One region of the Pseudomonas migulae genome, then DNA from elsewhere that is predicted to be linked to it. Evidence: riboswitches for the same ligand, from Rfam matches in the RefSeq annotation. Region 1 holds a riboswitch; the other holds the start of a gene.
What was found. Region 1 has a riboswitch for cobalamin ahead of cobW (cobalamin biosynthesis protein CobW). Riboswitches for the same ligand answer to the same signal wherever they lie in the genome.
Positions count from the first base shown of each region.

Region 2: it holds a riboswitch for cobalamin, as region 1 does, so the genes downstream of both, cobO (cob(I)yrinic acid a,c-diamide adenosyltransferase) here and cobW (cobalamin biosynthesis protein CobW) in region 1, are expected to answer to the same signal.

Region 1 covers NZ_JALJWR010000001.1:1,108,138-1,112,608, forward strand. Annotated here, with positions in the region: gene cobN (cobaltochelatase subunit CobN) at 1-1,538, opposite strand, end outside; gene cobW (cobalamin biosynthesis protein CobW) at 1,542-2,603, opposite strand; cobalamin riboswitch at 2,706-2,918, opposite strand; cobalamin riboswitch at 3,184-3,411, shown strand; gene J2Y86_RS05085 (CbtB domain-containing protein) at 3,532-3,726, shown strand; gene J2Y86_RS05090 (CbtA family protein) at 3,738-4,442, shown strand; gene J2Y86_RS05095 (cobalamin biosynthesis protein) at 4,439-4,471, shown strand, end outside.
Region 2 covers NZ_JALJWR010000001.1:5,766,011-5,770,481, forward strand. Annotated here, with positions in the region: gene J2Y86_RS26480 (hypothetical protein) at 1-584, opposite strand, end outside; cobalamin riboswitch at 739-973, shown strand; gene cobO (cob(I)yrinic acid a,c-diamide adenosyltransferase) at 1,055-1,666, shown strand; gene J2Y86_RS26490 (cobyrinate a,c-diamide synthase) at 1,663-3,063, shown strand; gene bluB (5,6-dimethylbenzimidazole synthase) at 3,060-3,710, shown strand; gene cbiB (adenosylcobinamide-phosphate synthase CbiB) at 3,707-4,471, shown strand, end outside.

The DNA.
Region 1 (4,471 bases):
TGATAACCGCGCGCCGGTTGAATGCCGATGAAGGTCAGGCCGAAACGCAGCCCGGCGATCATCATCCGTCCGCCACGGAACATCGGGTCGCCTTCGGGCGCGCCCCAGCGTTCCAGCACGGCCTGGCGGTTGGCCTCGGGCAAGGCGTCGAACATCAGGTTGTAGTCGTCCAGCGCCAGGCTTTGATGACACGGACGCTGGTCGAGGGTATCGAGATCGTTGCTGACACCGCCGAGCAATTGCTGGATCAACGCGGTGCCGCTGTCCGGCAGTTCGGCGGGCAGCGGATAACCCTGTGCGTGTAACGCACGGAGGATGTTCAACGCTGCGGCCGGTGTATCGAGGCCGACGCCATTGCCAATGCGCCCGTCACGGGTCGGGTAATTGGCGAGGATCAACGCGATGCGTTTTTCGCTGTTCGGCAGTCGCGCCAGATCGATCCAGCGCCGCGCCAGTTCGGCGACAAAATCCATGCGTTCCGGTGCAGGTCGGTAGCAGACCACATCGGACTGACTGCGCTCGCTGCGCCATGCCAGGTCCTTGAAGCTGATCGGGCGGCTGATGATCCGCCCATCCAGTTCCGGCAGCGCGATGTGCATCGCCAGATCCCGCGGGCCGAGGCCCTGTTCGCTGGCACGCCAACCGGGTTCGTTGTCCTGAGCGCAGATCGCCTGGATCACCGGGATATTGCGGCGAAACGGCCGCAAGTGCGGCGCTTCGGGGCTGGATTGAGCGAAACCGGTGGTGTTGAGAATCACCCCTGCTTCGACTTCATCCAGCCAGTCCTCAACCACCGTCAGGCAGCCGGGCTCCTTCAAACTGGCCACGGCAATCGGCAAAGGGTTCAACCCCGCCGCTTGCAAACGCTGGCAGAAAACATCAATGAACGCGGTGTTCGCCGCTTGCAAATGCGAGCGGTAAAACAGCACCGCCGCCACCGGTTGATCGGCGTGCCATTCGGCTTGCCAATCACTCAGTGCAGCGGGGCTTTTTTGCGGGTGGTAGATCGCGGTGCGCGGCAGGGTTTGTGGCTCGGCCCACGTGTAGTCGCGATCCAGCCAGCGATTGGCCACGCAGCGAAACAGATCGAGGGCGTTGGCCATGCCGCCCTGGCGCAGGTAATGCCAGAGCCGGTCGCGGTCTTCGGCAATCACGGTGCTGAGGTCGCTGAGCTCCGGGTCCGGGCGATCATCGCCGGGCACCAGAATCAGCTGCACACCGCGCTGCGAAAGTTCGACCAGACGTTCGACGCCGTAACGCCAATAAGCGATGCCGCCGTGCAACGAAATCAAAATCACCTTGGCGTGGCGCAGTACTTCATCGACATACAGGTCGACCGACGCGTGATTTTGCACCTGCATCGGGTTCGCCAGACGCACGCTCGGGTAATCGTCCGGCAACTGCTGCGCCGCTTCGGCGAGCAGCGCCAGGCTGGAATCGCCGCTGCACAGGATCACCAACTCGGCGGGGGTTTGTCCAAGGTCGGCAATGTTGTCATCCGACACGAAACCGCCGGGCTGGGTCCTGAGCAGGTGCATGGGTCAGACGCTGAGCGCGGCGCGCAGTTGCGCTTCGAGTTGCACGGCATCCAGCTCCTGACCGATCAACACCAGACGCGTGGTGCGCGCTTCATCGGCGCCCCACTGACGGTCGAAGTGCTTGTCGAAACGCGTGCCCACGCCCTGGATCAGCAGGCGCATCGGCTTGTTCGGAATCGCGGCGAAACCTTTGACCCGCAGAATGCCGTGCTTGACCACCAGTTGGGTCAGCGCGTCCAGCAGCAGACTTTCGTCGGCTTGTGGCAGTTCGATGGAAATGGAGTCGAACGCGTCGTGATCGTGATCATCTTCGCCTTCATGGTGGTGATCGTGATGACTGTGGCGGCTGTCGATGTGTTCTTCGGAACCGGCACCGAGGCCGATCAGCACGTCCAGTGGCAAGCGACCGCTGCTGGCTTCGATGATTTTCACCGCTGGCGGCAGTTCTTCAGCGACTTCCAGGCGTACGCGGGCCAGGTCTTCCGGGCTGATCAGGTCGGCCTTGTTGAGGATCACCAGGTCGGCGCTGGCCAGTTGGTCGGCGAACAGTTCGTGCAGGGGCGATTCGTGGTCCAGGTTCGGATCGAGTTTGCGCTGGGCGTCGACCTGGTCCGGGAAAGCGGCGAAGGTGCCGGCGGCAACGGCCGGGCTGTCGACGACGGTGATCACCGCGTCAACCGTGCAGGCGCTGCGGATTTCCGGCCACTGGAAGGCTTGGACCAAAGGCTTTGGCAGGGCCAGGCCCGACGTTTCGATCAGGATGTGATCGAGGTCGCCACGACGGGCGACCAGTTCGCGCATCACCGGGAAGAACTCTTCCTGGACGGTGCAGCACAGGCAGCCGTTGGCCAGTTCGTAGACCCGACCGTTGGCTTCTTCTTCGGTGCAGCCGATGGAGCATTGCTTGAGGATTTCGCCGTCGATGCCCAGTTCGCCGAACTCGTTGACGATCACCGCGATGCGGCGGCCCTGAGCGTTGTCGAGCATGTGCCGCAGCAAGGTGGTCTTGCCCGAGCCGAGGAAGCCGGTAACGATGGTGACGGGAAGTTTGGCCAGTGTTTTCATCGGATGCCCTTTGGCAAGGTGGCGGGCATACGGGACGACGACCGCTGCTGCACAGGCAGGCGCGCGGAAGATTTCGCCACCGGATCACCCCGCCCGGTTGTAGTGAGAATTCGGTTCGAGGCAGGTCTCCTGGCTGACGGTGTGCCTGTCGCTAGACTGGCGTTCGCTGCGCCTTCCCGCGGGCTCCAGGGCTGGAGCGTGCAGTGGCGTGGCAGCGAACATCACCGTTCACAGTTGCGGGGGCAGCCGCGGCATCGACCGCGTTCCCTTCTTAGCTTCGGCAAATGCCGAAGAACCTCGAAAGCGCAAGGCTACGCATGGTGTGGGAGCGGGTCAATGTCCGTCAGTTGATTGCAATCCCTTGTGGCAAGGCAGGTTACCTGTGGCGAGGGGATTTATCCCCGTTGGGCTGCGCAGCAACCCCATGCATTCTTTCAGGCACATCCCGCAAGCAGGTATTGCGACGGCTTCTCCGCCGAACGGGGATAAATCCCCTCGCCACAGGTAACACTCCTTGCCCTTGCCCTCCCACCGAGTTGAGAACCCTTGCCAATTGACGCCCAACCCCCGCCCATGCTCTCCTACACGCCTTGTTACGGGTGCCCTTCACAGGGTGAAACGGGAAACCGGTGAATCATGTGCTTTACTCAAAGCCATGTCAGTCCGGTGCTGCCCCCGCAACGGTAAGCGAGCGAAGCGTCAGATCCACTGTGCCAGCAGTTCGGCATGGGAAGGTGACGCTTGCAGGTTTCGGTGAATGCCAAAGCCCCTCGCGAGCCCGGAGACCGGCCCGCAACACAAAGTGACGATTACGTTCACTGAACAACAAACCCGCGGTGGGCGGGCGCTGTTTGAATCTCTGCGAGCCCGATTTGCAGGGATCTTCCATGCGCTCTATTCACCCGCTGACAGACCAGAGGGAAGCGCCATGTCGATCATCAGCAGCACCGGCCACACATCCGCCACCACCACCACTACCACCTTGGCTCAACGCCTGACCGCTGCCATCTGCGCATCGATCCTTGGCGCGTGCCTCGTGTATTTCGCCGGTTTCTCGCACATCGAAGCGGTGCACAATGCCGCGCACGATACCCGTCACAGCTCCGCGTTCCCGTGCCACTGAGACCTGCCGACATGATCAAGCGTATTGCGCAAACCGCAGGTTTCACCGGGCTGCTGGCAGCCCTGTTGCTGACCCTGCTGCAAAGTTTCTGGGTCGCACCGCTGATTCTGCAAGCCGAGACTTACGAAAAATCTGAGCCTGCGGCTGTTGAAGTTCATGAACACGCCGCTGGCGCCGCCGCTCACACCCACGATGCCGAAGCCTGGGAACCGGAAGACGGCTGGCAGCGCGTGTTGTCGACCACCGGCGGCAATCTGGTGGTTGCAGTCGGTTTTGCCCTGATGCTCGCCGGTCTCTACACCTTGCGTGCGCCGACCAAAACCTCCCAAGGCCTGCTCTGGGGCCTGGCCGGTTACGCCACGTTTGTACTGGCACCGACCCTCGGCCTGCCACCGGAACTGCCGGGCACTGCCGCGGCGGACCTGGCACAACGACAAATCTGGTGGATCGGCACGGCAGCGTCCACCGCTGTCGGCATCGCGCTGATCGTGTTCAGCCGTCATTGGCTGATGAAGCTCCTGGGCGTGGCGATTCTCGCCGTTCCTCACGTCATTGGCGCCCCGCAACCGGAAGTGCACTCGATGCTCGCGCCGGAAGCCCTGGAAGCCCAGTTCAAAATCGCTTCGCAGCTGACCAACGTCGCGTTCTGGCTGGCCCTGGGCCTGATCAGCGCCTGGTTGTTCCGCCGCAAAAGCGATGGCCAATACCACGCATGACAGACACTGGCACAGCGCCGACTTTAGTT
Region 2 (4,471 bases), 4.7 Mb from region 1:
CAGCCCCGGGCTTCCTTGAACAGCACGGCGATGCCGGGGTGATAGTTGCCCGCTTCATTGCGCAACTTGCGGTAGGCGTAGGGGAAATACCAGGCGACGGCGCAGGTGTGTTCCTTTTGCAGGTCGTCGACCATGTCCTGGAGTTCTTCCGGGGTAGCTCCGTGCTGGGCTTTTTGCGGTGCAACGAACAGGCAGCCGAGTTTCAGGTCGCTGGCGTAGCTGATTCGCCTGGCGTCGCTGGTGATATCGGCGAGCGCCTGTGTAAGGTTCAGGCTGTTGACCCGCGGCCAGCGTTGCGTGGCTTGAAGGTAGGCGCGCTCTTCGCTGGTGGCGATGAACAGGTCGGCGCGGGCGTTGCGTTCGCCTTCCTCGTTCTGTTTACGGGTCGGTGTGTTTTGCAGCGTGACCATTTCCGCCATCCACGCGGCGGCCGAGAGCAAGCCGAGGTTGGCTTTTTCGTCGTACCAGTAAGGCGTGTCGTTATCGCCGCGCACGGCGTTGTAGCGGTTGATACAGTCAAACCAGCGTTCCAGCACCGGGCGCAGGAATTCCAGCTTCGGATTGCTGATGATCATGCCTTGCATGTGGCTCACCCTTGTTATTGTGTTGTCAGGTTGTGGCGCTTTGATATCACTGCTGAGAGTGTGGCACAAGATTGGCGTCAGATAATTGATCGACGGCAGTTATTCGCCGGACGGCGTCCCGGCTTTAATTGACGCTCCACCCTCAACCCTCTAACCTTCGCGGCTTGTTTCAGGTGCTCTGTGGCCTTGGTCGACAGAGTGAAACAGGGAAGCCGGTGAGTGCGTTCGTTCACTTCATGAACAATCACGATCCCGGCGCTGCCCCCGCAACGGTAAATGAGTGAAGACTGCGCATTTTTGCCACTGTGTCGATATCGGCATGGGAAGGCGCGCAGTCAGGCGTAACGCCGCTCATGAGCCCGGAGACCGGCCTGATCCATCCAGCGGCATCACGGTGGGCGATGCCAGGCTTCTTGCCGTCTATTCTTGTGCCTGCCCGCCGTTATCCAGCCTCAACGGAGAGCTCCCCCATGACTGATACTCCCGATCGTGACGAACGCCACCTGGCGCGCATGCAGCGCAAAAAAGCCGTGATCGACGAACGCATCGCCAATTCGCCGAATGAGTGCGGCCTGCTGCTGGTGCTGACCGGCAACGGCAAAGGCAAAAGCAGCTCGGCGTTCGGCATGCTCGCCCGCTCCATGGGCCACGGCATGCAGTGCGGCGTGGTGCAGTTCATCAAGGGCCGCAACAGCACGGGCGAAGAACTGTTTTTCCGGCGCTTCCCCGAGCAGGTGCGTTTTCATGTGATGGGCGAGGGCTTTACCTGGGAAACCCAGGACCGCCAGCGTGATATCGCCGCCGCCGAAGCGGCCTGGGCCGTGTCCCGTGAACTGCTGCGTGATCCATCGATCGGTCTGGTCGTGCTGGATGAACTGAACATCGCCCTCAAGCACGGTTACCTCGACCTCGATCAGGTGCTCAGCGACTTGCAGGCGCGGCCGCCGATGCAGCACGTGGTGGTGACCGGTCGCGGCGCCAAGCCGGAAATGATCGAACTGGCCGACACCGTCACGGAAATGGGCGTCATCAAGCACGCCTTCCAGGCCGGGATCAAAGCGCAAAAAGGCGTCGAATTGTGAGTCAACCACGTCATTGCCCGGCGGTCTTGATTGCCGCGCCGGCCTCCGGTCAGGGCAAGACCACCGTCACCGCCGCGCTGGCCCGTTTGCATCGCAACCAGGGGCGCAAGGTTCGCGTGTTCAAATGCGGCCCTGATTTTCTCGACCCGATGATTCTCGAGCGCGCCAGCGGTGCGCCGGTGTATCAACTGGACATGTGGATGGTCGGCGAGCAGGAAAGTCGTCGACTGTTGTGGGAAGCCGCCGGCGAAGCGGATCTGATTCTGATCGAAGGCGTCATGGGCTTGTTTGACGGTACGCCGTCCAGCGCTGACCTGGCGCGGCATTTCGGTGTGCCGGTGCTCGGGGTGATTGACGGCACGGCGATGGCGCAGACCTTTGGTGCGCTGGCGCTGGGGTTGGCTAAGTATCAGCCGGACCTGCCGTTCGCCGGGGTGCTGGCCAACCGTGTGGGCACCTTGCGTCATGCACAGTTGCTTGAAGGCAGTCTCACTGAAGGCTTGCGCTGGTACGGCGCGTTGTCCCGGGAAACCGGGATTGAATTGCCGAGTCGGCACCTCGGTCTGGTTCAGGCCAGTGAGCTGAACGATCTCGACGTGCGCCTCGATGCGGCGGCCGAATCACTGGCCAACAGTTGTGACGTTGCGCTGCCGCCGCCGGTGGAGTTCGCCGCTCCAGAAGTGATCGCTGCCGAGCCGTTGCTGGCCGGTGTACGGATTGCCGTGGCCCGTGACGAAGCCTTCGCCTTCACCTACGGCGCGAGCCTGGATTTGCTGCGAGCCATGGGCGCTGAACTGGTGTTTTTCTCGCCAATCCGCGATGCACAGTTGCCGGAAACCGACAGCCTCTATCTACCAGGCGGTTACCCGGAATTGCACCATGTGGCGCTGGCACAGAACACCCCGATGCTTGACGCGATTCGCGCTCACCACGCGGCGGGCAAACCGTTGTTGGCCGAGTGCGGCGGGATGTTGTATTTGCTCGACTCGTTGACCGATGTCGAAGGCACTCGCGCAGAACTGGTGGGGTTGCTGGCCGGTGACGCGGTGATGCAGAAACGGCTGGCGGCGCTGGCGTTGCAGGCGGTCGACTTGCCGGAAGGTTCGCTGCGCGGGCACACCTATCATCATTCGTTGACCAGCACCGAGCTTGAACCGATTGCTCGCGGCCTGAGCCCTAACGGCGGGCGCGGGGCGGAGGCGGTTTATCGTGAGGGGCGGATGACGGCTTCCTATGTGCACTTCTATTTCCCGTCGAATCCATCTGCGGTAGCCGCGTTGTTTGCACCGGACCTTGATGCCGCCTTCGCGAGCAAGCCCGCTCCCACATTAATCAGCGCGTTGCCTGAAGAAACGCGGTCAACTGTGGGAGCGGGCTTGCTCGCGAAGAGGCCATGACCGACAACGCCTTCAGTCAGGCCGAACGGGAAGCGGTGTATCGCGCGATCGCCGAACGCCGCGACATGCGCCACTTCAGCGGCGGCACCGTCGAACCCGAGTTGCTCCGGCGCCTGCTCGAAGCCGCGCACCAGGCGCCGAGCGTCGGCCTGATGCAGCCCTGGCGATTCATCCGCATCAGCGATCGCGCCTTGCGCGGCAAGATCCAGTTGTTGGTGGAACAGGAACGCATCCGCACCGCCGAAGCCCTCGGCGAACGCACCGACGAATTCATGAAGCTGAAAGTCGAAGGCATCAACGACTGTGCCGAGGTGTTGGTCGCTGCGCTGATGGACGATCGCGAGCGCCACATCTTCGGCCGCCGCACCTTGCCGGAAATGGACATGGCCTCGCTGTCCTGCGCGATCCAGAACCTGTGGCTGGCGTCCCGTGCCGAAGGACTGGGCATGGGCTGGGTTTCTTTATTCGAGCCGCAAGCCCTGGCCGACCTGCTGGGTTTGCCCGCCGGGGCCAAGCCTTTGGCGATTCTTTGCCTCGGGCCGGTCAAGGAATTCTATCCGGCGCCGATGCTGGTACTCGAAGGCTGGGCGCAGGCGCGTCCGCTAAGCGAATTGCTGTATGAGAATTATTGGGGAGTGAGTCAATGAGTGTGGCGTTGTTGAGTGTCGCCGCGGTTGCGCTGGATGCGCTGCTGGGTGAACCCAAACGCTGGCATCCGCTGGTGGCGTTCGGCCGTTTTGCCGACCGCATCGAACAACGTTTCAATGGTGAGGGGCGCGGCTGGCGCAGCCACGGCGTTACCGCCTGGGTGATCGCGGTTGTGCCGCTGACCTTGCTCGCCACGGCTTTTTCCTGGGCGCCTTATGTCGGTTGGATCGTCGAGATTCTCGCGCTTTATTGCGCGCTTGGCATGCGTAGCCTCGGTGAACACGTCACGCCGGTGGCCACGGCGCTGCGCATTGATGATCTGGAGGAAGCGCGCAAGCGCGTCGGTTACCTGGTCAGCCGCCAGACCAGTGAGCTGGATAAAACCGAAGTCGCCCGCGCCGCCACCGAATCCGTCCTGGAGAACGGCAGCGACGCGGTGTTTGCCGCGCTGTTCTGGTTTGCAGTGGCGGGCGCGCCCGGCGTGGTGCTCTACCGATTGAGTAATACGCTGGATGCGATGTGGGGTTATCGCAACGAGCGCTTCGAACGGTTCGGCTGGGCCGCGGCGAAGATCGACGACGTGCTCAACTATATTCCTGCGCGACTGGTGGCATTGACCTACGCGCTGCTGGGCAAAACCCGACTCGCCCTGAAATGCTGGCGTAACCAGGGGCCGACCTGGGACAGCCCGAATGCCGGTCCGGTGATGGCCGCCGGAGCCGGTGCACTGGGTGTCGAGTTGGGCGGGGCGGCAATTTAT